DNA from 3 places in the Allobosea sp. AK1 genome. Region 2 is predicted to be linked to each of the others. Evidence: riboswitches for the same ligand, from Rfam matches in the RefSeq annotation. Region 2 holds a riboswitch; each other region holds the start of a gene.
What was found. A riboswitch is a leader RNA that binds a small molecule or an ion and turns the genes downstream of it on or off. The one in region 2 is predicted to bind thiamine pyrophosphate.

Region 1 (9,502 bases), 1.6 Mb from region 2:
GCGGGGTCGCCCGCCTTGGCGACTGCGGTATTGAGCAGGATGCCGTCATAACCCATCTCCATCGCCTGCGCGGCATGGGACGGCAGGCCGATGCCGGCATCGACGACAAGCGGCACATCCGGGAAATGCTGGCGCAGGCTGCGCAGGCCATAGGGGTTGTTGAGCCCCCTGCCCGACCCGATCGGCGCACCCCATGGCATCAACACCTCGCAGCCGGCATCGAGCAGGCGCCCGCCGACCACGAGATCCTCGGTCGTGTAGGGAAAGACCTTGAAGCCGTCATCGGCGAGAATGCGTGCGGCCTCGACCAGCGCGATCACGTCCGGCTGGAGCGTGTCGTCCTCGCCGATCACCTCGAGCTTGATCCAGTCGGTACCGAAGACCTCGCGCGCCATCTGCGCCGTGGTCACCGCCTCCTTGACGGTGTGGCAGCCGGCCGTGTTCGGCAGAACCCTGACGCCGAGCTCGCGGATCAGCGCCCAGAAGGCCTGGCCGGCGCCCCCGGAGGATTCCCGCCGCAGCGAAACGGTGACGACCTCGGCGCCCGAGCGCTTCACCGCCTCGGCCAGGATCGTGGGCGACGGATATTGCGCCGTGCCGAGGAACAGCGGGTTCTGCGGCTCGAAGCCATAGAAGGATGCCATCTCAGCCTCCTTGCATCGGCGCGACGATCTCGATGCGATCGCCTTCGCTCAGGGCCGTTTCGGCGCGCTTGCGGGCCGGCACGAAATCGCCGTTCACCGCAGTCGCGACGATGCGGCCGCCGAAGCCCAGCTCCGCCAGCGCCTCGGCCAGCGTCTTCGCCGCGACGTCCTGCGGGGCGCCGTTAAGCAGCAAGGTCATGCAGCATCTCCGGTGTTGCTTGCGGGTTCAGCACGGCCTCAGCCGCCATCCGCGCCATGGCGGGGCTGAGCAGGAAGCCGTGGCGGTAGAGCCCGTTGACATGGATCACCCGGCCGCGACGCGTCAGCCGCGGCAGGTTGTCGGGAAAGGCCGGGCGGGCATCGGTTCCGATCTCGACCACCTCGGCCTCGGCGAAAGCGGGATGCAGCGCATAGGCGGCGCCCAGCAGTTCCAGCATGGCGCGAGCGGAGATGCGACGCCGCTCGCCGCTCTCGATCATCGTCGCACCGACCATGAAGAGCCCGTCCACGCGCGGGACGATGTAGAGCGGAATGCGCGGATGCAGCAGCCGGACCGGGCGCGACAGGCTGATATCGTCGCTGCGCAGCAGCAGCATCTCGCCCTTGACGCCGCGCAGGTCCGGCAGGACATCACGCGCCGCCAGCCCCCGGCAATCGAGGACGATATCGGCATCGAGATCGACGGGCTCGACGGCGCTGTCGAAATGGATTGTGCCGCCGTTCGCGACGAGGCGCTCGGCCAGTACGGCGATGGCTTCACGCGGATCGAGATGTCCTTCACGCGCAAAGAACAGGCCGCGCGAAAACCGTCCGGCGAGATCGGGCTCGATCACGGCGACCGCATCGCCATCGATCTCCTCGAAATGGCTCGTGCGCTGCCCGAAGCGGCGCAATTCCGAACGATCCCGGCTCGGCGCGACCACGAGCGTGCCGTTGCGGACGACACCGCCGGCATGGCGCTCCCACCAGTCGGCCGCCTGCTGGCCGAGCCGGATCACCGGCTCCTCGGCGCTCTCGCCCTCGCACCACGGCGCCAGCATGCCGCCGGCATACCAGGAGCAGGCTTCGGCGCCGATGCGCGGACCGCGCTCATGGACCGTGACCTGCGCGCCGCGCGCCAACAGTTCGGTGGCGCAGGCCAGGCCGACGACACCAGCGCCGACCACCGCGACCTTCAGGCTGGAATGAGGGCGTTCTGCCGTCATGCTCTTCCCTGCTCCCGGGAAGGCAGCGGCCTGGGGCGCGAACAGGATGTCTGCGAACCGAAGACCGTTCCCTTCGCCGGCATTACCCGGATCAGGTACGATGGGTTGGCGCTGACCACGCCTCTCAGCCTCTCGGCACCCCAACGGACAGGCTCAATCTAGTGGCTGCCCGACAGTGGAGCAAGACGAGCCAATGCAGGGCTCCTGTGCAGCAGCTTTAGCCCGCAGCAGCAATCCGTGCCGCTTGGCCTCTCCATTACCAACGGAGTGCTCTATGATCGGCTTCGCGTGCATGCACAGGCGAAGCGAAGGAAGTTGCCGACGAGGCTTGTCAAACGGCTCTGCAATCGGGCATAGAGCCTCTCGCCGGAGACGTGGCCGAGAGGCTGAAGGCACTCGTTTGCTAAATGAGCATACCCCACAAGGGTATCGAGGGTTCGAATCCCTCCGTCTCCGCCACTCTTTTTTCTGCCCTTCCTTCGTTCGCTTGAACTTGAATTCGCACGCGGTTGCGGCGCACGGACGTGTGCACTCTCATGCATCGGCGAGCGTCCGGTCGGACCTTGTGCATCGCTGCGGCGATCTCCCATCCCGGCAGGTGCGCTGGTCGGCGGCTGGATTGGGTCGTCGCGATCAAGCAGGGCCGCCTACCGGCGATGCCGACACCGCAAGCGCGAGGGCCTCACCAGGTTTCCTTGACCGTTTCCATCGCGACATTGGTCGAGGTGTTCGCGACATGGGGCAGGTTCGAGATCTTCTCGCCCAGCACGGCCCGATAGCGCCGGATATCCGGCGTGCGGATCTTGAGAAGGTAGTCGAAGCGCCCCGCGATCATGTGGCACTCCTCGACCTCCCTGATTTTCTTGACCTCCTCGTTGAATTTCGTCAGCGCCTTTTCCGTGGTGTCGGACAGCTTGACCTCGGCGAAGGCGATGTGATCGAGCTTCAGCTTCGCCGGGTTAAGCGTTGCCCGGAAGCCCTCGATATAGCCGTCGTCGACAAGCCGGCGGAACCGGATCTGGCAGGGCGTCTTGGAGAGGCCGATCCGCGCGCCAAGCTCGGCGATCGAGATCCGGCCGTCCTCCCTGAGCACGTCGAGGATCTTGCGATCCAGCGCGTCCAGATCGCCTTCGATCGGCATTTCCTTAGGCTTCTTCACTTGCAATCCTCAAATCTGAAGTCTGAACGGACTGCAGGATAACAAAATTTAGACCGCCTGAGAATCGCGCTCATGATAAGCTCCCGCGCAAAGAACGGGAGAGGGTATCGCCCCCGGCCCGTCGCGTTCGAACCCGCCGGGACAAGCCATGAGCCAAGCCACCGCTGCCGCCGCCAACACCGCCTCCAGCCCGGCGCCTTTCGAGGGCTTCGCTCCACCGATCCGCGAGCAGTCGGCGCTGCGCCAGGCGATCACCGCCGCCTATCGCCGGCCTGAAACGGAGTGCCTGCCCCCGCTGCTGGAAGCGGCGAAGCTGGCGCCAGCGAGCAAGCAGGAGATCGCGCGCACGGGGCGCAAGCTGATCGAAGCGCTGCGGGCCAAACACAAGGGCACCGGCGTCGAGGGTCTGGTCCAGGAATACTCGCTCTCCAGCCAGGAGGGCGTCGCGCTGATGTGCCTCGCCGAGGCGCTGCTGCGCATCCCGGATACCGCAACGCGCGACGCGCTGATCCGCGACAAGATCGCCGATGGCGACTGGAAGTCCCATGTCGGCGGCGGCAAGTCGCTCTTCGTCAATGCCGCGACCTGGGGCCTCGTCGTGACCGGCAAGCTGACCTCCACCGTGAATGATCGCAGCCTGGCCGCTGCCCTGACGCGCCTCATCGCTCGCGCGGGCGAGCCGGTGATCCGGCGTGGCGTCGACATGGCCATGCGGATGATGGGCGAGCAGTTCGTCACCGGCGAGACGATCGACGAGGCGCTGAAGCGCGCTCGGCCACTGGAGGCGCGCGGCTTCCGTTATTCCTACGACATGCTCGGCGAGGCCGCGACCACCGCAGCCGATGCCGCCCGCTACTATCGCGATTACGAGAACGCGATCCACGCCATCGGCCGGGCCGCGAACGGGCGCGGTGTGTTTGAAGGCCCAGGCATCTCGATCAAGCTCTCGGCCCTGCATCCGCGCTATAGCCGCGCGCAGGCCGGCCGGGTGATGAGCGAATTGCTGCCGCTCGTGCGCGAGCTCGCGCTGATCGCCAAGAGCTATGATATCGGCCTCAATATCGATGCCGAGGAGGCGGACCGGCTGGAGCTCTCGCTCGACCTGCTGGAGGCGCTGAGCTTCGATAACGCGCTGCAGGGCTGGAACGGCCTCGGCTTCGTGGTGCAGGCCTATGGCAAGCGCTGCCCCTTCGTTCTCGACTGGATCATCGATCTTGCCCGCCGCTCCGGCCGGCGCATGATGGTGCGCCTCGTCAAGGGCGCCTATTGGGATGCCGAGATCAAGCGCGCCCAGGTCGACGGGCTCGCCGATTTCCCGGTCTATACCCGCAAGGTCCATACCGACGTCGCCTATGTCGCCTGCGCCCGCAAGCTCCTGGCAGCTCCCGACGCGATCTTCCCGCAATTCGCGACGCATAACGCCCAGACGCTGGCGACGATCTACCACCTCGCCGGCACCGACTTTGCCGTCGGGAAGTACGAGTTCCAGTGCCTGCACGGCATGGGCGAGCCGCTCTATGACGAGGTCGTCGGCAAGGACAATCTCGACCGGCCCTGCCGCATCTATGCGCCGGTCGGCACCCATGAGACGCTGCTCGCCTATCTCGTGCGGCGCCTGCTGGAAAACGGCGCGAACTCCTCCTTCGTCAACCGCATCTCCGATCCGAGCGTGACCATCGACTCGCTCGTCGCCGACCCCGTCGACGTGGTCGAGGCGATGCCGGTCATCGGCAGGCTGCACGACCAGATCGCGCTGCCGGCCGATCTCTACGGCGCCGACCGCGCCAATTCTGGGGGTATCGACCTCTCCAACGAGGCGGCTTTGGCCGAGCTCGCGAGCAATCTCACTGCCACGGTCGGGCAGAACTGGCATGCCGTGCCGCTGCTGGCGGATAACTCCACCGCCGGCACGACGCGACCGGTCCTGAATCCGGCGGATCATTCCGACATCGTCGGGCAGGTCACCGAGCTTGCCGTCGAGGATGCCGCCAGGATCGCCCATCTCGCCGCCGAGGGCGGCAAGGCCTGGGCCGCCGTGCCCCCGGCCGAACGTGCCGCCTGCCTCGACCGCGCCGCCGACCTCATGCAGGCGCGCATCGAGACGCTGATGGGCATCGCCATGCGCGAGGCCGGCAAATCGGCTGCCAACGCGATCAGCGAGGTGCGCGAGGCCATCGACTTCCTGCGCTATTATGCCGACCAGGCGCGCAAGACGCTGGGCCCGGCGCATGCGCCGCTCGGGCCGATCGTCTGCATCAGCCCGTGGAACTTCCCGTTGGCGATCTTCACCGGGCAGGTCGCGGCGGCGCTGGTCGCGGGCAACGCGGTGATGGCCAAGCCCGCGGGCGTCACCCCGATCATCGCGCATGAGAGCGTCAAGATCCTGCATGAGGCCGGCGTCCCGCGCGGCGCCCTGCAGTTCACGCCGGGCAGCGGGCGCCTCGGCGCCGCTCTGGTCGGCGCGGCGGAGACGGCGGGCGTGATGTTCACCGGCTCGACCGAGGTCGCGCGCGGCATCCAGGCCCAGTTGGCGGAGCGCCTCTCGGCCGAGGGCAAGCCGATCCCGCTGATCGCCGAGACCGGCGGCCAGAACGGCATGATCGTCGATTCCTCGGCGCTGGCCGAGCAGGTCGTCGCCGACGTCATCGCCTCGGCCTTCGACAGCGCCGGCCAGCGCTGCTCGGCCCTGCGCGTGCTCTGCCTGCAGCAGGACATCGCCGACCGCACGCTGCACATGCTGCAGGGCGCGCTCAAGGAACTCACCATCGGCCGCACCGACAAGCTCAGTGTGGATATCGGCCCGGTGATCAGCGAGGGTGCCCAGCGAGAAATCGACGAGCATGTCGCGCGCATGCGCGGCCTCGGCCGCAAGGTCGAGCAGCTCCCGCTGCCGGAGGCCGCCGCGAAGGGCACCTTCGTGCCGCCGACCATCGTCGAATTGAAGAGCCTGAGCGACCTGAAGCGCGAGGTCTTTGGGCCGGTCCTGCACGTCATCCGCTATGAGCGCGAGGACCTCGACAAGCTGATCGACGAGGTCAACGGCTCCGGCTACGGCCTGACCTTCGGCCTGCACACGCGATTGGACGAGACGATCGCCCATGTCACAAGCCGCATCAAGGCGGGCAATCTCTATGTGAACCGCAACATCATCGGCGCCGTCGTCGGCGTGCAGCCCTTCGGCGGCCGTGGCCTCTCCGGCACCGGGCCGAAGGCCGGCGGGCCGCTCTATATCGGGCGCCTTGTGCGCAAGGCGCCGGTGCCGCCCCAGCACAGCTCGGTCCATATCGATCCGGCGCTGCTCGAATATGCCGCCTGGCTCGCGAGCAAGGGGCTGAAGGCGGAAGCGGATGCCGCCCGCGAGACCGGCGGCCATTCGGCGCTGGGCTTGCATGTCGAGCTGGCCGGCCCGGTCGGCGAGCGCAATCTCTACGCCCTGCATCCGCGCGGCCGCATCCTGCTCGTGCCGCAGACGGAAGCCGGCCTCCATCGGCAGGTCGCGGCGGCGCTGGCGACCGGCAACCAGCTCGTCATCGACGCGGCCTCCGGGTTGAAGGCAGCGCTGTCGGGGCTGCCGGCTGCGGTGGAAACCCGCATCGGCTGGACCTCGGACTGGGAGGCCGACGGCCCGTTCTCGGGCGCGCTGGTCGAGGGCGACACCCAGCGGATCGGCGAGGTGAACCGCCGGATCGCCGGGCTTTCCGGCCCGCTCGTGCTGGTCCAGGCGGCGAGCACGGAGGAACTGAAGCGCGATCCCGATGCCTATTGCCTGAACTGGCTACTGGAAGAGGTCTCGACCTCGATCAACACCACGGCCGCCGGGGGCAACGCGAGCCTGATGACGATCGGCTGAAGCTCCCGGAGACGGAAACCGCTCGAGCCGGCCCGGCCGTGGGCATCATCTCCCACGGCCTGCCGGACGGTCAGCCGCTCAGCAGAAGCTCGACCAGTCGCCTGGTGCTGTTGACGTTGTATTTCCGGAGCAGCCGGGCGCGATAGATGTCGACGGTGCGCGGGCTGATGCCCAGTGCCTTCGCGGCCTCCTTGCCCGTCCTGCCCTCGATCAGGAGTGCGGCGACGTCGCGTTCGCGCGGCGTCAGCGAGGTTCGCAGCGACGGCCCGGCAGCTTCAGCCTTTGCGAGCTCGGAGAACACCCACAGCGCATGCCCGTGCGCGTCGTCTGGCGTATAGGTGAAGCCGCTGACCCTGACCCAGAACAGGCTGCCGTCGAGGCGCCGCATCACGCGGTCATCGGTATAGCTGCGCTCATCGGACAGGCGCGCGCCGACGCGCTTTCCGGTCTCCTCGTAATCGGATTGCGTCGGGTAGAACCGCTCGAAGGTCTGGCCGACGAGATCGCCGATCGATCCGCGGAATATCCTGGCGAAATCATGATTGCAGGCCAGGATGATGCGATTGCGGCCCACGACAAGCCCGACCGGGGCATTCTCGAAGGCCTGCCGGAAATCCACATCCATCGGAACCGCCTCCAGCCCGGTTTTCAGGCCGATAACCCAGCCGCACACTTAAGTGTCCGATACCTATAGAATTAGGTATTTAGGTAGCCTAGCCTTTTTCGGAGAAGGGACAAGACCGATGCAACTGACCGACTTCAAGGCTCTGACCTTCGACTGCTACGGCACGCTGATCGACTGGGAAACCGGCATGTTCGAAGGGCTGAAGCCGCTCACCAGCCGGCTCGCGACCCCGCCCACGCGTGATCAGGTACTGGAAGCGCATGCGCGGCATGAATCGTCGCAGCAATTGCAGACGCCGACCCGGATCTACCGGGACCTGCTGCCGATCGTCTACAAGCGCCTCGCTGAGGAATGGGGCCTGTCGGCGTCCTGGGAGGAATGCTTGGCCTATGGGCAATCGGTCAAGAACTGGCCGGCCTTCCCCGATTCCGCTGAAGCGCTTGAGTATCTCAAGCGCCACTACAAGCTCGTGATCCTGTCGAATGTCGACAATGAGAGCTTCGCCGCAAGCAATGCGAAGCTCCAGGTCGCCTTCGATGCGATCTACACGGCAGAGGATATCGGTTCCTACAAGCCGGCAGATCGGAATTTCGACTACATGTTCGAAAAGCTGGAGACGCTGGGCATCCGGAAGCACGAGATCCTGCACACCGCCGAGAGCATGTTCCACGACCATGGCCCGGCGAACCGGCACGGGCTGGCCTCCTGCTGGATCTATCGCCGCCACGACAAGGACGGCTTCGGCGCGACGATGCATCCGGGCGACATGCCGAGATATGATTTCCGCTTCAACAGCATGGCCGATCTCGCGAAGGCGCATCGGGAAGCGCTTGGCGGCTGATCCCGCCGGCAGCCGGGCATCGGCAAGGCCTATTCGGAACCCGATCGGCCCCGCGGAGGTTCACCTCCAAGGAGGATCGATCGATGAGCAAGGTTTCCGATCAGGCGAGCGGCGTCCCGGCTGCCTTCAGCACGGCTCGCAGGCCCGGGCAGCCAGGAGACGAAAACGAAAGCCGCGCCGGCCCGAACCCGCGCTCGGCTCACGCCACCGGTCCCCATGCTCCCTACGAGCCGCACGATCCCGAAGGCCTGGCGGCCGAGAAACATCATTCGGACCCCGTCGAGATCTCCGAAGATGCGGTGAATGAACGCAAGCCGAGCGGAACGATCAAGATCGTCGACCTCAGGAAGCCGGCCTAGACCATCGGACCCGTGACGATGGTCCCCTCGGCCGCCTCGCCCATGTTCCAGAAGGATGCCTGTCCCGCCGCAGGCCGCCGGGATCAGGATGGACCCAGCGCTGCATTATGAGGCAGTGATGGGGCCGCAGGATTCGCCGCGGTGCGGATGATGCCGCCGACGCGAACCGGGACGAGGAAACGCCACCGATGCCGACGATGAAGAACGCGATGATCGTCGCGCCGCAGCCGGAAGCAGCGGAGGCCGGGGCCGAGGTTCTGGAGCGCGGCGGCAACGCCATCGACGCGGCGATCGCCTGCGCCTTCATGCAGGGCGTGGTCGATCCGCTGATGTGCGGCATCGGCGGCTTCGGCTCGATGCAGGTCTACATGCCGCGCCGCGGCGTCCATGAGATCGTCGAGTTCTATGCAAAAGCTCCGCTGGCCGCGACGCCGGACATGTGGCTGCAGCATCTGCAGGGGCAGACGCGGGACGGTTTCGCCTTCCTGCTCAAGGGCGGGATCAACGAGTTCGGCCATCTCGCCGTCTGCACGCCGGGCAGCGTCAAGGGCTATGCCCATGCGCTCTCGCAATTCGGCACGATGGACTGGCGCGACGTGATGGCGCCGGCGATCAGGCAGGCGCATGAAGGCGTGCTCGTCCGGCCGCACATGCACTGGTTCTGGAGCCAGGACCAGAGCGGCGGCGGTGAGGTCAATACCGGCGACAAGCTGCGCTACAGCAAGACCGGACGCGACGTCTACTTCCGGCCCGATGGCAGCCCCAGGCGCGTCGGCGACACGCTGGTCAATCCCGATCTCGCCGCCACGCTGGAGCATC
Region 2 (9,502 bases):
CCGACAGCGTCGGCACTTCGATCTCGCCGCCGAGCGCGGCGGAAGCCAGCCCGATCGGCACGCGGCAGAACAGGTCGGCGCCATCGCGCTGGAAGATCGCGTGCGGCTTGATCGAGAGGAAGATGTAGAGATCGCCCGCAGGCCCGCCGCGCAGGCCCGCTTCGCCCTCGCCGGCCAGGCGGATGCGCGTGCCGTCCTCGACGCCGGCGGGGATGTTGACCGAGAGCGTGCGCTCGCGCGTGACACGCCCGGCGCCCTGGCAGTTCTTGCAGGGATCGTCGATGACCTCGCCGCGGCCCGAGCAGGTCGGGCATGTCCGCTCGACCGAGAAGAAGCCCTGATTGGCACGGACGCGGCCATGGCCGCCGCAGGTCGGGCACTGGCGCGATTTCGAGCCGGGCTTGGCGCCGGTGCCCGAGCAGGAGTCGCAGGAGATCGAGGTCGGCACCCGGATCGACTCGTTCTTGCCGGTGAAGGCCTCTTCCAGCCCGATCTCGAGATTGTAGCGCAGGTCGGCGCCACGCTCGCGGCCATTGGCGCCGCGCGCGCCGCCGCGCCGTGCATCGCCGAAGAAGGAATCGAAGATATCCGACATGAAGTCGGAGAAATCGGCATTGCCCCCGGGGCCACCGCCGCCGCCATTCTCGAAGGCCTGATGGCCGAAGCGGTCATAGGCCGAGCGCTTCTGGCCGTCCGAGAGAACCTGATAGGCCTCGTTAATTTCCTTGAACTTGATCTCGGCTTCCTTGTCGCCGGGATTCTTGTCGGGATGATGCTGCATCGCGAGCTTGCGGAAGGAGCCCTTGAGCTCGACCTCCGTCACGGTCCGGCTGACGCCGAGAATCTCGTAGTAATCGCGTTTCGACATCGAAATGTCTGTCCCCGCAGCTTTGACGCGGCATGGCCGGGCAGCGAGCCCGGCCATCCGTACAGCATGCAATTCCTGGACGCGATGACCGGGTCGAGCCCGGCCAAAACGTCGCTTGCGTTACGAGCGCGCGATCACGCGCTCTTCTTCTTGTCGTCCGAGACGTCCTTGAAGTCGGCGTCGATGACGTCGTCCTTCTTGGCTTCCTCAGTCGGCTCGCCCTCGGCGGCGGCAGCGCCTTCGGCCTGGCTCGCCGCATACATCGCCTCGCCGAGCTTCATCGAAGCCTGCATCAGCTCGTTGGTGCGGGCCGTGATGGCCTCGGCGTCCTCACCGGTCAGCGCGGTCTTGAGGGCCTCTACCGCGGTCTCGATCGCCGCCTTGTCGGCTTCGGAAACCTTGTCGCCGTAGTCGTTCAGCGACTTCTCGGTCGAATGCACCAGGCTCTCGCCCTGGTTCTTCGCCTCGACCACCTCGCGGCGCTTCTTGTCCTCGGCGGCGTTGGCCTCGGCATCCTTCACCATCTTCTGGATATCGGCCTCGCTGAGACCGCCCGAAGCCTGGATCTTGATCTGCTGCTCCTTGTTGGTGGCCTTGTCCTTCGCCGTCACGGACACGATGCCGTTGGCGTCGATGTCGAAGGTCACCTCGATCTGCGGCATGCCGCGCGGGGACGGCGGAATGCCCATCAGGTCGAACTGGCCGAGCAGCTTGTTGTCGGCCGCCATCTCGCGCTCGCCCTGGAAGACCCGGATCGTCACCGCGTTCTGGTTGTCCTCGGCGGTGGAGAAGACCTGGCTCTTCTTGGTCGGGATCGTGGTGTTGCGGTCGATCAGACGGGTAAAGACGCCGCCCAGCGTCTCAATGCCGAGCGACAGCGGGGTCACGTCGAGCAGCAGCACGTCCTTGACGTCGCCCTGCAGCACGCCGGCCTGAACCGCGGCGCCGATGGCGACGACCTCGTCAGGATTGACGCCCTTGTGCGGCTCCTTGCCGAAGAACTGCTTCACGACCTCCTGCACCTTCGGCATGCGGGTCATGCCGCCGACGAGGACGACCTCGTCGATCTGGCCCGCCGACAGGCCGGCATCCTTGAGCGCCTTCTTGCAGGGCTCGATGGTGCGCTGGACGAGATCGTCGACCAGGCTCTCGAACTTGGCGCGCGAGAGCTTGATGGCGAGGTGCTTCGGGCCCGAGGCATCCGCCGTGATATAGGGCAGGTTGATCTCGGTCTGGGCCGTGGTCGAGAGCTCGATCTTGGCCTTCTCCGCCGCTTCCTTCAGGCGCTGGAGAGCGAGCTTGTCCTTCTTCAGGTCGATGCCCTGCTCGCGCTTGAACTCGTCCGCGAGATACTCGACCAGGCGCATATCGAAGTCCTCGCCGCCGAGGAAGGTGTCGCCATTGGTCGACTTCACCTCGAAGACGCCGTCGCCGATCTCGAGGATCGAGACGTCGAAGGTGCCGCCGCCGAGGTCATAGACAGCGATCGTGCCGGCCTGCTTCTTGTCGAGGCCATAGGCCAGCGCAGCCGCGGTCGGCTCGTTGATGATGCGCAGCACTTCGAGGCCGGCGATGCGGCCGGCATCCTTCGTCGCCTGGCGCTGGGCGTCGTTGAAATAAGCGGGAACCGTGATGACGGCCTGAGTGACGGGCTGGCCGAGATAGGCCTCCGCCGTCTCCTTCATCTTGGTCAGCGTGAAGGCCGAGATCTGCGACGGCGAATAGTCCTTGCCGTCGGCTTCGACCCAGGCATCGCCCGAGGAGGCCTTCTTGATCTTGTAGGGAACGAGCTTCAGGTCCTTCTGCGTCATCGGATCGTCGAAGGTCCGGCCGATGAGGCGCTTGATCGCGAAGAAGGTGCGCTCCGGGTTGGTGACGGCCTGGCGCTTCGCAGGCTGGCCGACAAGGCGTTCGCCGTCATCCGTGATGGCGACGATGGATGGCGTGGTGCGCGCGCCTTCCGAATTCTCGATGACCTTGGGCGTCGAGCCTTCCATCACTGCAACGCAGCTGTTGGTCGTGCCGAGGTCGATACCAATGACTTTACCCATGGATGGGATCCCTTTCGATTGAGCAGATCGCCGACCTGCGACGGTTGTCCGTCGCCTGCCGGCCCATGGACCGGATCGCCCCCGCTTCAGCGGCGAACGAAACCGGCATTCCACGTTTGACGGTGGTTAAACCGCCCCTTGGCGGCGTATATAGTGAGGGTGTTCCACCCCTTGCAAGACAGGCGAGCCGATTAAGCAACGGGGAGCACCGGCCGGGCTGCCCGCGAAACGCGCTTTCCGGCCGGGTGTGGCCTTCCCGTCCTTGTCTAACCCGGCTCGCGCCTGCATGCAGAAAGGCCGTTCAGGCTTCACTGGGCCGCCATGACTCGACCGATGCGCCTTATCCTGGCCTCGATAGCCCTCGCCACGGCCGCAACCGTGGCGCATGCGCAGCCACTGCAACTGCCCGGCGCCCAGCCGTTCAACGCGCCCGGAACCCAGCAGGCCGCGCCCTCCCGGCCCGGCGCCCCGGCAGCGCCGCGCCCACCCAGCATGCCCGCCATCAAGGTCGCCGGCGAGGATGCCATCATCGGCAAGACCCTGCACCGCCACGGCCATCACGGCGAGGCGGTGTTCTCGAAGACGGCGACGGGCTATGGCCTCAAGCTCAATCTCGACGGTTTCCAGAGCACGAACCTCGTCGAGCCCTGCGCCGTCTCCTTCGGCGACGCGCCTCTCCCCGTCACGGCGCTCGGGCGCCCGGCCGGCGTGCCGCGTTACCGGCTGGAGGCGCCGATCTGCCCGATCGTCTTCGACGTGCTCGACGGCGCCTTCCTCGTGGTCGAGCCGACGGAGCCTTGCGTCGTCCAGGCCGCGCAATGCCGGATCGACCCGCGCGGGCTGTGGGGGCCCGATGCGCGCGTGGTTTCAGGGCAGGCCAAGGAGATCGAGCGCGCGCGCGGCGTCGCCGAGCGCGCCGTGCGCGAGGGCTACCGGACGCTGACCGCCAAGTCCGACGCCATCGAGCAGCGCGTGCTCGCGCGCGAGCAGGCCGGCTTCTCGGCCGAGCGCGAGATGATCTGCCGGGATTTCCAGCGCGAGGGCCAGTTCGGCTTCTGCGGCGCGCGGGTCACCGAGGCGCGGGCCGCCTCGCTGCGCGCCCGGCTCGGCCTCAACACCGAGCCGAAGGCCGCCGCGACCAAGCCGAGGCCACGCCCGAAGCCTGCGCCGCTCTCGCTGACGCCGACGCAATAGCGCGGCAGAGCACCGCCATAGAGCGCTGTCATCCCGTGCGCGCTGCGGCATGAAATGCCGCTGCGCAGACACGGGACCGCGTGACGAGAGGGCGCCTTTCAAGCGCGCGCCCTGCCCGAGAGGGCGCCTTTTCCTGCGGACGGTCCCGCATCTGCGCAGCAGCACTCTCGTGCCGCAGCGCGTGCGGGATGACAGCGGTGGCTTCAACTCATCCGGGCCGCGAGCGAGACCTCGTCGAGCCCGGCGAGCGCATCGATCAGATGCATCGCGAAGCTGCCGGGCCCGGCGGCCCGTTCGGCCGCGATCTCGCCGGCGATACCATAGGCCGTGAGTGCCGCCGCCGCCGCGATCATCGGGTCAGGCTCGACCGCCCGGCAAGCCGCGACCAGCGCGCTCGATGCGCAGCCGAGGCCGGTGACCTTCGTCATCCACGCATGGCCATGCGCCAGCGACAGGCTCCGGCCTTCGGTCTCGATCCGGTCGACCGCGCCGGTGGTGACGCGCACGATATCCCGCTTCGGTACGAAAAGTGGCTCCAGCACGGCCATTTCGGTGGCATTGCCGCGCACCAGCACGTCGAACGATGCCAGGACGTCGCCGACCAGCCGCAATCTCAGGGGTGAGAGCTCGACGAAGACGGGGTCGAGCACCAGTGGAATGCGGTGCTCCTGAGCCACGGCCAGGAGCTTCGGGATGGCCCGCTCGCCCTCCGGGCTGATCGTGCCGAGATTGATCAGGATCGCGCCCGCGCCCGCCGCGACGGCCGCGACCTCGTCGGGGTGACCGGCCATCGAGGGCATCGCCCCGAAAGCCAGCAGCATGTTGGCGGTGACGTTCTGCGCCACCGTATTGGTCAGGCAATGGACGCGCGGGCGGCGTTCTGCCACCCGCGCGAGGATCGATGCGACGCCGGCGGCGTCGAGCTTTTCACTGAAAGCGCTCATTCTGCCGCAGGTAGATAGATGCTGCCGCCCTTGTCGAGGAATTCCTTCGACTTGGCGGCCATACCCTCGTCTGCAAGCGCCTCCAGCGCCTTGCGCTCGTTTTCACCCATGGCCAGCACCTCGGCGCGCAAATCCTGCGTGATCTTCATCGAGCAGAATTTCGGGCCGCACATCGAGCAGAAATGCGCGACCTTGTGGGCGTCCTTCGGCAGGGTCTCGTCATGGAATTCGCGCGCCGTGTCGGGGTCGAGCGCCAGGTTGAACTGGTCCTCCCAGCGGAAGTCGAAACGGGCGCGGCTGACCGCGTCGTCCCGGATCTTCGCGGCCGGATGGCCCTTGGCGAGATCGGCAGCATGGGCCGCGATCCGGTAGGTGATGACGCCGGTCTTGACGTCGTCGCGGTTCGGAAGACCCAGATGCTCCTTCGGCGTGACGTAGCAAAGCATGGCACAGCCATACCAGCCGATCATCGCCGCGCCGATGCCCGAGGTGATGTGGTCGTAGCCCGGCGCGATGTCGGTGGTCAGCGGTCCAAGCGTGTAGAACGGTGCCTCGCCGCATTCGCGCAATTGCTTGTCCATGTTCTCCTTGATCTTGTGCATCGGCACATGGCCGGGACCCTCGATCATCACCTGGCAGCCCTTGTCCCAGGCGATCTTGGTGAGTTCCCCTAGCGTCTCCAGTTCGGCGAACTGGGCGCGGTCATTGGCATCGGCGATCGAGCCGGGCCGCAGGCCGTCGCCGAGCGAGAACGAGACGTCGTAGCGGCGCATGATCTCGCAGATCTCGTCGAAGCGCTCGTAGAGGAAGCTCTCCTTGTGATGCGCCAGACACCAGCGCGCCATGATCGAGCCGCCGCGCGAGACGATGCCGGTGACCCGCGATGCAGTCAGCGGGACATAAGGCAATCTGACGCCGGCATGGATGGTGAAATAGTCGACGCCCTGCTCGGCCTGCTCGATCAGCGTGTCCTTGAACACCTCCCAGTCGAGCTTGATCGGATCGCCGCCGACCTTCTCCAGCGCCTGGTAGATCGGCACGGTGCCGATCGGGACCGGCGAATTCCTGAGGATCCAGGAGCGGATGTTGTGGATGTTGCGGCCGGTGGAGAGGTCCATCACCGTGTCGGCGCCCCAGCGGATCGCCCAGACCAGCTTCTCGACCTCCTCGGCCGCGCCGGAGGTCACGGCGGAATTGCCGATATTGGCGTTGATCTTGACCAGGAAATTCCGGCCGATCGCCATCGGCTCCAGCTCGGGGTGGTTGATATTCGCGGGGATGATCGCTCGGCCGCGCGCGATCTCGTCGCGGACGAATTCCGGCGTGACGAATTCCGGTACATTGGCGCCGAAGCTCTCGCCATCGGCATGGCGTTCGCGCGCGCCCTCCAGCATGGCGGCCCGGCCGAGATTCTCGCGATGCGCGACATAGATCATCTCGGGGGTGACGATGCCGGCCTTCGCGAACTCGTATTGCGTCGTCATCTGCCCTGGCTTCGCCTCGAGGATCGGACGCTCAGCCGGACAGGCGGGAACGAGCTGCGCTTCGCTGATATAGCCGTTATCGGCGGCCGTCACAGCGCGCCCGGGCACAGTCTGGAAGCCACGCGCATCGAGCCAGGCGCGGCGCGGCTGATTGAGGCCGGCATTGAGATCGATCTTCGCATCGGTCTCGGTGAAGGGCCCAGACGGATCGTAGAGCCGTACCGGCGGCTCGGCATCGGTCGTCAGCACGACCTCGCGGAAGGGCACGCGCATCTCGGGATGCTCGGGCGCCGCGACATAGATCTTGCGCGAGCCGATGATCGGCCCGGTCGTCACGCTCTGGGGAGCGGTCTTGACGCTGTTCTTCTGGGGTTTTGCGTGGGCATTCATAAGGGGATCTCCTCCTTGGTACAGGTCAGGAGATCCGGCGTCGAAGCGGTTCAAGCGCTGTGATGCGGGTGCAGGCCAAGGCTGCACCGCGTTCCAGTCCCTCCGCCGGTATGACCCGGATCAGGTTCGATGGGTTCAGCTTCGAAAGCCGTCTCAGCCCTTGCGGGCACCCCTCGGAACGCAGACGAGGTTAGGCGCAGCGCCGCCGCTTGGCAACGGGCTGTGCAAAGGTCTGGTCGGATAGGACGGAGGGCTCAGACAGTCAGGTCGACCAGCGTGCCCTGCCCGGCCGGCAGCGCGGCTTGCGTCTGCTCGGCGCTCTGCTGGAGCATGGCGACCAGAGCCTGATCGGCCTGCGCATTCTGCCTGAGCATCTCGACGGACAGCGCCTGCTGGGTCGAGGCGGCCTGCATCGTGACGATGCTCTGGGCAAGGGAAACGGTGTCGCTCATGGCGGGCACCCTAGCCGGGCAACCCTACCAAATCCTCAACCCGGTTGCTCAAGGTGCGATGATCGAGGGCACCGGCTTGGGCATCGGCGGATCACGCTCGGGCCGGACCTGCGCCTTGTCCTCGCCGGTACCGCGCTTTTCGTCGCGGGGCGCCACAGTGTTGGGCGTCGTCGGACGAGCCGCCTCCCCCGATCGCGGCGCCGGCGGCACGCCGGGAGCCTGCGGCCTGGCCGGAGGCGATACCGTCTGGGCCTGCACCGGCACTGCACCAGGCAGGCTGGCGGCCAGTAATCCAGCCAGAACCGGAACGAACTTTCTCATGGCGGCATCTCCCTTCGGCCTGGACCATTGCTTGTCGCATTTTCTTCACGCGAACCGGTGCCCACCTCGCTCGAAAATGCTCTGTCCTCCGCAAATGAAACAGGCGCAGGGAACGGGTGTTCCCTGCGCCTGCGGAAGAGCGGGGCTGCCTGGAAAGCCGCCCCGCCCGGGTGTCACTGGTTCTGGCCGTTGAGCAGCGGCGTGATGCGCCGGAGCGTGACGCGCCGGTTCTCGCGGGAAGCCTCCTGCGTGTTCAGCTTCAGGTACTGCTCTCCATAGCCCTGGGTCGTCAGGTTTTCCGGCGGGATCTGGAAGTCGCGCGTCAGGATCTCCGCGACCGACTGCGCCCGGCGGTCGGAGAGCGAGAGGTTGTCAATATCGGCGCCGACAGCGTCGGTGTGGCCCTCGACGAGGAAGACCTCGTTGGGCGAGCGCTGCAGCGCGCGCTTCACCGAATCCGCGATCACCGAAAGGCGGCGCGCCTGATCCTGCCCCACCTGCCAGGAGCCGGTATCGAAATTAATCGTATCGATATCGACGCTGCGCATGCGGGCGCGCAGATCCGGCGAGTAGCGGACCTCGTCCAGCGTGTAGCGGCGCGGAATCGCGGCGATCGGCGGGGCGATGATCGTCTCGTAGATCAGGTCCTCGTCGGCCTGGTCCGCATCGACGATATAGCGCTCGCGCGGGATCGGCAGCGGCGGCGGCGGCAGCACGACGACATCGTCGGCAAAGCGCCCCGGACGGTCGCGCAGCGTGTTGTCGATGATGATCACCTCGCGGTTGTCGCGGTCGATGCGGGTGCGGCGGATCAACCGGCCCTGCTCGTCCGTGACGGTGACGATCCGTGTGCCGTCGGGGCGCTCGAAGATCGTGCGGTTCTCGTCGCCACGGCGTTCGGAGCGGCCCTGCCAGCCGAGATCGCGGAAGCGCTGGTCCTCGTCGCGGCGGATGATGGCGCGGCCGTCATCGTCGCGGATGATGGTGCGGCCAGGCTCGCGGATGATGGTGAGGTCGCCCTCGCGCTGCTCCCGCCGCTCGCGACGGATGTCGTCGAAGCGCTCGGCGCCCTGCGTCGCCATGATGCCACCGATGACGCCGGCGCCGAGGCCGATCGCACCGGCCACGCCCGGCGAGATGCCGCCGCGGCGGCCCTCACGCTGGGGCGGCTGGCCGGGAGGTCCGGCTGGCGGCTGGCCCGGAGCGGCGCCCGGCTGCGCGGGAGCAGCCGTACCTGGCGCTCCCCCGGAAGGCATGCCGGGAGCCGTGCGTCCCGGCTGGACCGGCGCGGCACCGGCGGGCGGCGTCGGGACTGCGGCGCCCGGCTGTGCAGGAGCCGGAGCGCCCGGCGTCCCGGCCGGAGGTGTTCCCGGAGCCGGGCGCGACGGCCGCGTCGGGGCCGTCCCTGCAGGCGGCGTCGGAACGGTCGCATCCGGCTGGACGGGAGCACCTGGCTGCGGCGCTGCGGCCGGCGGGCGCTGCCGGTCCGGCGCAGCCGAAGGCGGAACGGCCGGGCCGCCACGCGGAACCGCAGAGGGCGGCGCGCCGGCACCGGGCTGGGACGGAGCGGCCGGCGCCGTCGCAGGCGGTGTTCCCGGCGGGCGGGGCTGGGTCGGCGCAGCCGAAGGCGGAACCGACGGACCACCACGCGGAACCGCAGAGGGCGGTGCGCCGGCACCGGGCTGGGACGGAGCGGCCGGCGCCGTCGCAGGCGGCGTTCCCGGCGGGCGGGGCTGGGTCGGCGCAGCCGAGGGCGGAACAGCCGGGCCGCCACGCGGCGCGGCTGCCGGCGGCGCGG
Region 3 (9,502 bases), 680 kb from region 2:
GGAGCCTTCCAGAATGCTCGGGTGCCCTGAAACACGCCCGGCGAAAGGGTAGTAGCGGATGCCGGTGCCGCGCAGCAGCGGCAGCACGTCTTCGGCATGGGTCCCACCGAGCAGGTTGTCGACACCGAGATCGATGGCTGCTCTCACCGAGGCGATTTCGCTGACGCGATCGAGCGAGACGACTTCGAGATAGCTCGTTGCGCCGCCGGCCTTGATCAGGCGGTGGACGGTCCGGAGTTCGGCGAAGGGCAGACCGATATCCTTGAAGCCGATATGGCGGATGCCGGCCGCCAGCGCGGTCGCGACATGGTCGATGGCGTCCGGCACCGTCCGGTCATGGCGCGTGAGCATGAAGATGAAGTCGAGCCGGGTCATGGCTTCCTCACGGAGCTGAGCCTTCAGGCATGCCACAGGTTTCGAGCGGAGAGGAGGCCTGCTCCTCGCCCTCTGCTCAGGCCATCACCAGCCCGCCATCGACATGGAGCACCTGCCCGGTGACGAAGCGGCTCCAGTCGCTGGCAAGGAAAAGCACCGGGCCAGCGACATCCTCCGGCGTCGCGATGCGGCGCAAGGGCGTCTGCGCGATCAGCATCTCCCGCACCTCTTCCGGCGTCGTCGCGCTCGCCTGCGTCGGATAGACCAGCCCCGGCGCGACGCAGTTGACACGGATACCGAGCGGGCCGAGCTCGGCCGCGAGATTGCGGCTGAAGCCGACCAGTGCCGCCTTGGCGGTGGTGTAGTCGTGATAGGGAATGCTCGGCCGCGTCACCAGATCGCTGGCGAGATTGATGATGGCCCCGCCGCTGCGGCGCTGGAGCAGCGGCAGCATCGCGCGGCTCACCGTATAGGCTGCCTTCACCGCGCCCTCGAATTGCTGTTCGTAGGCCTCCCAGGGCGTCTGCCAGAAGCGGGTGCGGTTGTCCGGGTCGAAGCGATAGGGCGCGAAGGCGTTGTTGACGACGACGTCGAGCCGCCCGACCTCCTCCGCGATGCGCGTCGCCATGGCCGCGACCGGATCAGTGGACGTGACGTCTGCCGCGATCGCCAGCGCCTCGCCGCCGAGCGCGCGGCATTCCGCGACGACAGCCTCGGCCGCCGCCTCGTTCGTCCGGTAGTTGACGATGACGATCCCGCCCTCGGTGGCGAAGGCCTTCGCGATCGCAGCCCCGATGCCGCGGCTCGCGCCGGTGACGAGGATGGCCCGGTCGCGGAATTTCATGGCGCGCCATCCTTCGCGGGGATCAGGTCGCTCTTCACGATGGCCGTCATGTCGATCTGGCGGGCGGTGAGCCCAAGGCTGCGGAAGGTGTCGGCGCCCTTCTGCAAGGCATCGAGGTCGAAGCGGCCGAGCCCTTCGCGCGCCGTCGTCGAAGAGACGCTCGACGCATTGCGCAGCTTGATGATCTCGAGGTTCACGGCCTCGTCGCGGCCGTTGATGGCACGGGTGACGGCGATGCGCGCGGCCTCTTCGGGCTCGGCGATCATCCAGGCGGCGGAATCGCGATAGGCGGCCAGGAAGCGCTTCAGCAGCGGCTTGTTCTGCTCGTAATAGCTTTCCTTCACGACGAAGATGTCGCTCGGCAGGTTGAGCTGATCGCGGACCTCGATGACGTTGGCCTCGGCCAGACCCTTGGCGCGGGCGACGAGTAGGCCGGTATCGGTCGCGGCGGTGGCGTCGACCTGGCCTTGCATCAGCGGCGCGAAATTGAGCAGGCCGGTCGGCTGGATGGTGACGTCCTTCTCGCCGAGGCCGACCTGATGCAGCAGCACGAGCAGGTTCTGGTAGGTGCCGCTGGCGAGGCTATAGACGCCGATGCGCTTGCCCTTGAGATCGGCGGCGGAGCGGATGCCGCTGCTCTTCAGCGCGACGACGTTGAAGACGTTCTGCGGATAGATGTTGTAGATCGCGACGAGCTTCTCGCCTTTGTCGAGCGCGAGATAGAGCGCAGCCGGATCGGTGAAGGCGATGTCGGCCTGGCCCGCGAGCATGTTCTGCAAGGCCGCGCCGCCGCCATTGCCGGGGACATAGTCGAGCGCGATGCCCTTCGCCTTGAAGAAGCCCTTGTCCGGCTCGGCCAGCAGGTTGGTGATCTCGCTGATCGGCTGGCTCCAGCCGGCGACGGTGACCTTGTCGAGCGATTGAGCCGTCGCGGGCGCCGCGACGAGGCAGGAGAGGGCAAGCATGAGGAAGGCGCGCAGCGCAGACATGGGGATCAGCCTTTCGAGAAGCGGTGCAGGACGCGACGCTCGATCAGGCGCACGGCCTCGTAGAGCAGCATTCCAAGGGCGGTGATGACGATGAAGAGCGCGAAGATCAGGCTCGAATCCATTACGCTCTGTGCGGCGATGATCGAGGCGCCGAGCCCGATGCGCCCGCCGATGAACTCGCCGACGACCGCGCCGACCAAGGCCAGCACGACCGCGACGCGCAGGCCCGCCATGATCACGGGCAATGCCGACGGCAGCTTGAGCCGCAGCAGCGTCTGGAGGCGGCCGGCGCCGAGCATGCGGAAGAGCTCGCGCCTGGAAGCATCGACCTCGCTGATCCCCGTCAGCGTGTTCTCCATCAGCGGGAAGAAGCAGATCAGTGCGGTGATGACGACGGTCGGCGTCATGCCGAAGCCGAACCAGATGATGAAGAGCGGCCCGAGTGCGAGCTTGGGCACGAGCTGGCTTGCCAGCACATAGGGGCGCAGCAGGCGGCTGAGCGCCGGGAATTCCGCCAGCAGGATGCCGACACCAAGTCCGACGACGGCGCCGATGCCGAGACCGAGCGCCATCTCGGCGGCGGTCATCGCCAGATGCGGCCAGAGCCTGCCGGTCGCGATCTCGCTCCACAGCGTCGCGAGCACGCTGGACGGCGCAGGCAGGACGAGCGGCGACAAGCCACCGAGCCGGCACCAGGCCTCCCAGCCGGCGAGCAGGGCGACGAGCAGCAGGAGAGAGGGCAGGCGCGCGATCATGCCGCCGGCCTCCGATTGACGGCCGCCGCGCCGTCCATGGCGTCGCGCAAGCCGCGGCAGGCGGCGATGAAGCCGGGCGCATAGCGCATGTCGCGATGGCGCGGGCGGACGAGCTCGATCCGGCGCACATGCGTCACGCGGCCGGCCGCCATCACCGCGACTTTGTCGGCGAGATAGACGGCCTCGCCGATATCATGCGTGACGAAGAGTGCGGTCGTGCCGTTGAGCGCGCAGAGGCGCAGCAGGTCGTCCTGCAATTCCTCGCGCGTCAGGGCATCGAGCGCAGCGAAGGGCTCGTCGAGCAGCAGCAGATCGGGATTGCCGACCAGAGCGCGGGCGACCGCGACGCGGCTCTGCTGGCCGCCGGACAGTTCGGCCGGGCGGCGCGTGGCGAAATCCGCGAGGCCGACACGCTCCAGCAGGTCGAGCGCGGCATCCTTGTCGGCGATGGTGGGGCGGCGCTTCAGCGAGATCGGCAGCAGCACGTTGTCCAGCGCGCTCAGCCAGTCGAGCAGGGTCGGCGCCTGGAAGACGAAGCCGGCGTGTGGGCTCGGCCCGGCCAGTGCCTCGCCGCCGATGCGGATCGCGCCTTCGCTCGGCATCAGCAGGCCGGCTGCAAGCTTGAGCAAGGTGGTCTTGCCGCAGCCGCTGCGGCCGAGCAGGCAATGGATCTCGCCGCGCGGGATCGTCCAGTCGATCGCATCGACAACGGCTGGGCCGGTCGCGTCGTAGCGATAACTGGTACGTTCGATCGTGACGAAACCGGTTTTGGTGGGGTCAGTCGACATAGGGCGCAAACCCCTCTGCCGCGGCTTCCGCCGATTGCTCGATCTCGGTGAAGGTGACGAGGTCGAGCAGGCTGAAGCGCCCGTCATGGTGCCAGCCCGCCTCCGGCGCGGTCATGCGGCCGAGTGGGGCGATGCGGCTGACACCGATTGCGCCAAGCTGTTCGGAAAGCCGGAACAGCCGCTCGGGCGAGGCTGCGATGCCGGCGGTCTGCAGGAAGCTGCGACAGGGGGCGACGAGGGCAGGGACATTGTCGAGGCTGTCGATCGCGACCAGCTTGAGCGTGCGGTTCAGGCCGGTCGGGCTCAGGGCTTCCGGCGTCTCGACATGGGCGACGCTCCAACTATCGGACAGCTCGCCGAGAAGTTCGGCGGTGCCATCCATCGCGCGCGCCTCCTGCGCGCCGCGCCATGCCGCGATCGACGCCGCTTCGCCCTGCGACAAGGCACGGCGCGGATGGCGGGAGGAGAGGGTCGCCAGTTCCTGCGCGACATGGCGCGCGAACTCGGCCGGGCTGACCCGCCCGCCCCGCTCGACGAAGAGCATCTGCGGCGAGTAGCAGCCCTGCTGTTCGTAGCGGGCCACATCATGCGCCGCGAGCCTGGCCAGCGCAGGCGCCTTGCGGCTGTCGAGCGCTTCGCACGCCACAACACCGAAGCCGATCTTGTGGCCATGCGGCAGGAAGCGCGTGGTGATCGGCAGCTTCGCGCGCAGCGCCGTCAAGGTTTCGTTGCCGCCATAGGCCATGACGGTATCGGCCTCGCGCAGGAAGATCGGCTCGGCCGCCGCCTCGCCGCCCTTCCACCAGGTGATGGCGAGGCATTCGCCGATTTCGGGGTCGATCTCTGCGAGCAGGCTCGCGAACCAGCCCGCCGTCAGCGGCTCGGCCGAGGCGAGCTTGCCGATGCTGCCGGCCTTGACCAGCAAGCCGCAGATCAGGCTCCAGAGCGAGAGCGCCGGCACGTTGCCGGCCCAGACGTGCAGCAGCAGTTCAGGGCCGTGGGCGCGCAGATAACCGCCCTTGGGCGTCGGCTGGAAGCCGTCGAGCATGACGGGATTGGCGAAATCCTCGGCCAGGAAGCGCAGGAGCTGGGGCTTGCGGAAGGTCTTGAGATAGCCGGTCAGGCCGAGCCGGACGGTCTCGCGGTCATAGCCGGTGACGATCGGTAGGAGATGCTCGGCCTTGCGGCGCAGCGGGTGTTGGCGGTCGAGCAGGCGCGCGATGGCGGCGTCGATCGCGGCGACGATGCGGGCCGTCTCCATCCGCTTCAGCCGGGCGCGGGCGCTGTCGCGGACATGCGCGCAGAGCGTTGCCGCCTGCGCTTCGTCCAGCTCGGGCAGCGCGATGGTCGCGCTCTCGCCCCAGGCGCTTTGGCTGACCTCGCGCCAGCGCAGCGCCTCGCGGTTCAGGCCCGGCAGATGGCCCGCATGCTCGATCACCTGGGTCAGCCTCGTGCTGCCGCGAGGAATTCGGCGACGGCGACCGAGCAGCCCTTCGAGGCCTCGCCATCGACGCGGCCGAGCAGCTTGAATCCGCCGGGCACGATCTCGCCGGCATCCTCGGTCAGGATTGCCGCGACGCAATTGAAATGGGCGAGGTCGTTATGGACGATCACGCCGCGCTGGCCGTCCGGCAGGTCCGCCCTGGTGAGGGGATCGACGACGCGGCTGCGGATCCAATGCGGGCCGGATTTCACGGAGGGGCAGACGGCGTTGCCGTCGTCATAGAGCTGCGAGCTGAGCTCGGTCATCCCGTACATGTTGATGCAGGACGCGCGCGGCACGCCGAAAGCGGCGCTGAGCCCGTCATAGAATTCGTCGGGCCCGAGTTCGCGCGACTGGCCCTTGAAGCCGCCGGTATCGAGGATGCGGCTGCCCTCCGGCAGGGCGAAGCGTCGGCCGCTCGCCGCGAGCGCGTCCAGCACGGGCACGAAGGAATAGCTCGCGCCGAGCAGGGCATAGGGCTCACCGCTTGTCTCAGCCTGCTCCAGTGCCGACAGAAGACCGTCGAGATCGAGCCCGGCGGCATCGATGAAGGTCTCGGAATCCGCCGTGCCGCATTCGCGCTTGGCGAGCGAGAGATAGGTGGCGAGCGAGGAATTCGGCAGCTCCGCCTCGTCGGGGAAGAGGATGCCCATGCGGATGCGCTCGCGGCCCTGCATGAAGCGCGCGCGGAAATTGACCAGCATCGAGCGCTTCCAGACGTCGAGCGTCGGATGGTAGCTGCGACCGCGGATGCCTTGCGTGGTGCCGCTGGTCATGAAGACGCGTTCGGCGGCTTCCGGCGGGCTGCAGCTCAGCGTCAGGTCCTTGAAGGCGGTGATCGGCACGGCCGGGATGTCGCGCCAGCGCTTCACGGAAAGAGGCGTGCGGCCGCGCTGCAGGCAGAAGCGCTTATAGGGCTCGTTGTTGCGGAACTGATAGGCGAAGACCTTGAGCGCCATCGCCTCGAACTCGGCTTCCGACGCATCGGGAAGCGCGATGAATGCCAGGAGCGCCGCGATGATCTCGGCTTGCGTCACTTGAAGCCACTCCGTTCGGACGCGCACGGCGAAGCCGGGGCGTCGATCGCTGGAGGATCACGAGCGCAAGCTGGAATCAGGGCCTCAAGGCCGCATGTCCCGCATCCCTACGCCGGTATGATCCGGATCAGGTTCGGAGGGTCACCGCGTTGCTTAAGGCTCGAAAGCCCAGCCGGCGGAATCTCAGCCTCCTAGCGAGGCCCCCCTGGGAACGGGAGCAGATGACGAGCGGCGGGCCTTGCTGTCAAGCGATAACGGAGCGGGGCGGGTATCCGTAAGGGGCTTGCCGAGAGAGCCCGGCATCTCCCGCTCAGCCGGCGATATCCCGGGCCATCCGCATGAGATACTGGCCGTAATCGCCCTTGGCGAGCTTCTCGCCGAGCCGTGTCAGCTGTGCCGTCGAGATCCAGCCCTGTCGTGCCGCGATCTCTTCGGGGCAGGCGATGCGCAGGCCCTGGCGGCTTTCGAGGGTCCGGACGAACTCGCCGGCTTCCAGCAGGCTGTCGGGCGTGCCGGTATCGAGCCAGGCGAAGCCGCGGCCCATCGATTCCACCGAGAGCTGGCCGCGCTCCAGATAGATCCGGTTGACGTCGGTGATTTCGAGCTCGCCGCGCGCCGAGGGCTTCAGCGACCGGGCGATCTCGACCACCTCGGCATCGTAGAAGTAAAGGCCGGTGACGGCCCAGCTCGACTTGGGAACCTCAGGCTTTTCCTCGATCGAAACCGCCTTGCCGGTCTGGTCGAAGGCGACGACGCCGTAACGCTCGGGATCGCGGACATGGTAGGCGAAGACCGTGGCGCCCTGCTCGCGCGCCTTGGCCCGCGCCATCATCGCGGGCAGGGAATGGCCATAGAACAGGTTGTCGCCGAGAACGAGGGCGGAGGGCTCGCCGGCGACGAAATCGGCGCCGATCAGGTAGGCCTGCGCCAGCCCGCCGGGATGCGGCTGCTCGGCATAGGTCAGGCTCATGCCCCAGTCCGAGCCGTCGCCGAGCAGGCGCTTGAAATGCGGCAGGTCGTGCGGCGTCGAGATGATCAGGACGTCGCGGATGCCGGCGAGCATCAGCGTCGAGAGCGGGTAGTAGATCATCGGCTTGTCGTAGACGGGCAGGAGCTGCTTCGACATCGCCAGCGTCATCGGGTGCAGCCGGGTGCCGGAACCGCCGGCCAGGATGATGCCTTTCATCGTTACCTCTGGTCCTTGGCCTGATCTTCGAGAAGTCGTGCGACGCAAGGCCGGAGCGAGCTTTGCCATTCCGGCAGCCGCACCTCATGGGCGAGCGCGAGCTTGCTGCAATCGAGCCGGGAATTGGCGGGCCGGCGCGCCGGCGTCGGATAATCGGCCGTGGCGATGCGCCCGACCCTGACCGGTGCGCCGCCATGCCGTTCGCGCTCGGCGAAGATCGCCTCGGCGACATCGGCCCAGACGGCCTCGCCCGCCGCGCTCATGTGGAACACGCCGCGCAGGTCCGCATCATCCGCCCGCGCAGTCAGGTTGCGCGCCACGGTGAAGATCGCATCGGCGATGTCGAGCGCGCTGGTCGGGCATCCCGCCTGGTCGGCGACGACGCCGACCTCGTCGCGCGTTTCGGCGAGGCGCAGCATCGTCTTGACGAAGTTCTTGCCGAAGGGGCTGTAGATCCAGGCCGTGCGCAGGATGGCGTGGTTGCCGGTCGCCGCCGCGACCGCCCGCTCGCCCGCGAGCTTGCTCGCGCCATAGGCCGAGATCGGGCCGGTCGCATCGTCTTCGCGATAGGGCCGGTCGAGCGCACCGTCGAAGACATAGTCGGTCGAGAGCTGGATCATGGGGATGCCCAACGCCGCTGCAGCACGCGCCGCTTCGCCGGCAGCCTCGCCGTTGACGCGCATGGCGAGTTCGGGCTCGCTCTCGGCCTGATCCACGGCGGTATAGGCGGCCGTGTTGACGATCACGTCGGGCCTCGCCGAACGCAGGGCCGGCGCGACTGTCTTCGGGACGGCCAGATCAAGGTCCGGTCGGCGCAGCGCGATGACCTCGACGCCGACGGGCACGCGCTCCAGCATGGCGCAGACGACCTGGCCGGTCCAACCGGTGACGGCGATGCGAAGTGTCATCAGTCGAAATACCGCAGCATCTCGGCGAGGCGCGGATGCTTGCGGTCCTTGTCGGAGAGGGTGAGGCCCGAGAGCGGCAGGCGCCAGTCGATGCCGAGCGCCGGGTCGTCGAAGGCAAGGCCGTGATCGTTCGCGGGCGCGTAAGGAGCGGTGACCTTGTAGAGTACCTCGGTATCCGGCTCGAGCGTGACGAAGCCATGGGCGAAGCCGATGGGGACGAGGAGCTGCCTCCAGTTCTCGACGGAGAGCTCAACCGCGACATGCTTGCCGAAGCTGGGCGATGAGGCCCGGATATCGACGGCGACATCGAGGATGCGCCCGCGCGTGACCCGCACCAGCTTGTCTTGCGCGAAAGGCGCCGACTGGAAATGCAGGCCGCGCAGCGTTCCGACCGGGGCCGACAGAGACTGATTGTCCTGAACGAAATCGAGATCGAGCCCGGCCTCGGCAAAGGCGTTGCGGCTCCAGGTTTCCGAGAAGAAACCGCGATGGTCGCCGAACTTCTTCGGCGTGATGATCTTGACGGCGGGGATCGCCGTGTCTTCGACGTTCAGCATGTTTTCCCCCGCTCAGGCCGCGCCGAGGCGTTCGCCGCGATAGGTGCCGGAACGGATGTCGCCCCACCATGTCGGATTGGCGAGATACCATTCGACCGTGCGGCGCAGGCCCGTCTCAAAGGTCTCCTTCGGTGTCCAGTCAAGCTCGCGGCCGATCTTGCCGGCGTCGATCGCATAGCGTGCATCATGGCCCGGTCGGTCGGTGACATAGCTGATCAGACGTTCGCGCGGACCCTTCGAGTCGGGTCGGAGTTCGTCGAGGAGGGCGCAGATGGTCTTCACCACCTCGATATTGGTCTTCTCGTTATGGCCGCCGATATTGTAGCTCTCGCCCAGCTTACCGGTGGTCGCGACGGTGATTAGCGCATCGGCATGGTCGTCGACATAGAGCCAGTCGCGCACATTGAGCCCGTTACCGTAAACCGGCAGCTTCTTGCCCTCGAGCGCGTTGATGATCATCAGCGGGATCAGCTTCTCGGGGAAATGATAGGGCCCGTAATTGTTCGAGCAATTGGTCATCACCACCGGAAGGCCATAGGTGTGGTGCCAGGCCCGGACAAGATGGTCGGAAGCGGCCTTG

Region 1: another riboswitch for thiamine pyrophosphate. It lies ahead of thiO (glycine oxidase ThiO); the one in region 2 lies ahead of thiC (phosphomethylpyrimidine synthase ThiC).
Region 3: another riboswitch for thiamine pyrophosphate. It lies ahead of FHT98_RS16850 (LuxE/PaaK family acyltransferase); the one in region 2 lies ahead of thiC (phosphomethylpyrimidine synthase ThiC).

The regions. Positions count from the first base shown of each region.
Region 1 is NZ_VFMG01000001.1:4,363,150-4,372,651, reverse strand. It holds gene FHT98_RS21035 (thiazole synthase) at 1-644, opposite strand, end outside; gene thiS (sulfur carrier protein ThiS) at 646-843, opposite strand; gene thiO (glycine oxidase ThiO) at 827-1,822, opposite strand; TPP riboswitch at 1,901-2,002, opposite strand; tRNA gene FHT98_RS21020 (tRNA-Ser) at 2,218-2,308, shown strand; gene FHT98_RS21015 (Lrp/AsnC family transcriptional regulator) at 2,532-2,990, opposite strand; gene putA (trifunctional transcriptional regulator/proline dehydrogenase/L-glutamate gamma-semialdehyde dehydrogenase) at 3,157-6,858, shown strand; gene FHT98_RS21005 (LuxR C-terminal-related transcriptional regulator) at 6,929-7,531, opposite strand; gene FHT98_RS21000 (haloacid dehalogenase type II) at 7,602-8,324, shown strand; gene FHT98_RS20995 (hypothetical protein) at 8,408-8,683, shown strand; gene ggt (gamma-glutamyltransferase) at 8,881-9,502, shown strand, end outside.
Region 2 is NZ_VFMG01000001.1:2,771,683-2,781,184, reverse strand. It holds gene dnaJ (molecular chaperone DnaJ) at 1-868, opposite strand, end outside; gene dnaK (molecular chaperone DnaK) at 1,003-2,919, opposite strand; gene FHT98_RS13730 (hypothetical protein) at 3,253-4,113, shown strand; gene FHT98_RS13725 (hydroxyethylthiazole kinase) at 4,317-5,057, opposite strand; gene thiC (phosphomethylpyrimidine synthase ThiC) at 5,054-6,931, opposite strand; TPP riboswitch at 7,011-7,115, opposite strand; gene FHT98_RS13715 (hypothetical protein) at 7,186-7,383, opposite strand; gene FHT98_RS13710 (hypothetical protein) at 7,432-7,704, opposite strand; gene FHT98_RS26745 (OmpA family protein) at 7,878-8,960, opposite strand.
Region 3 is NZ_VFMG01000001.1:3,454,540-3,464,041, forward strand. It holds gene FHT98_RS16820 (beta/alpha barrel domain-containing protein) at 1-375, opposite strand, end outside; gene FHT98_RS16825 (SDR family oxidoreductase) at 452-1,219, opposite strand; gene FHT98_RS16830 (ABC transporter substrate-binding protein) at 1,216-2,208, opposite strand; gene FHT98_RS16835 (ABC transporter permease) at 2,214-2,963, opposite strand; gene FHT98_RS16840 (ABC transporter ATP-binding protein) at 2,960-3,751, opposite strand; gene FHT98_RS16845 (acyl-CoA reductase) at 3,741-5,189, opposite strand; gene FHT98_RS16850 (LuxE/PaaK family acyltransferase) at 5,195-6,271, opposite strand; TPP riboswitch at 6,358-6,488, opposite strand; gene rfbA (glucose-1-phosphate thymidylyltransferase RfbA) at 6,582-7,457, opposite strand; gene rfbD (dTDP-4-dehydrorhamnose reductase) at 7,460-8,365, opposite strand; gene rfbC (dTDP-4-dehydrorhamnose 3,5-epimerase) at 8,365-8,922, opposite strand; gene rfbB (dTDP-glucose 4,6-dehydratase) at 8,935-9,502, opposite strand, start outside.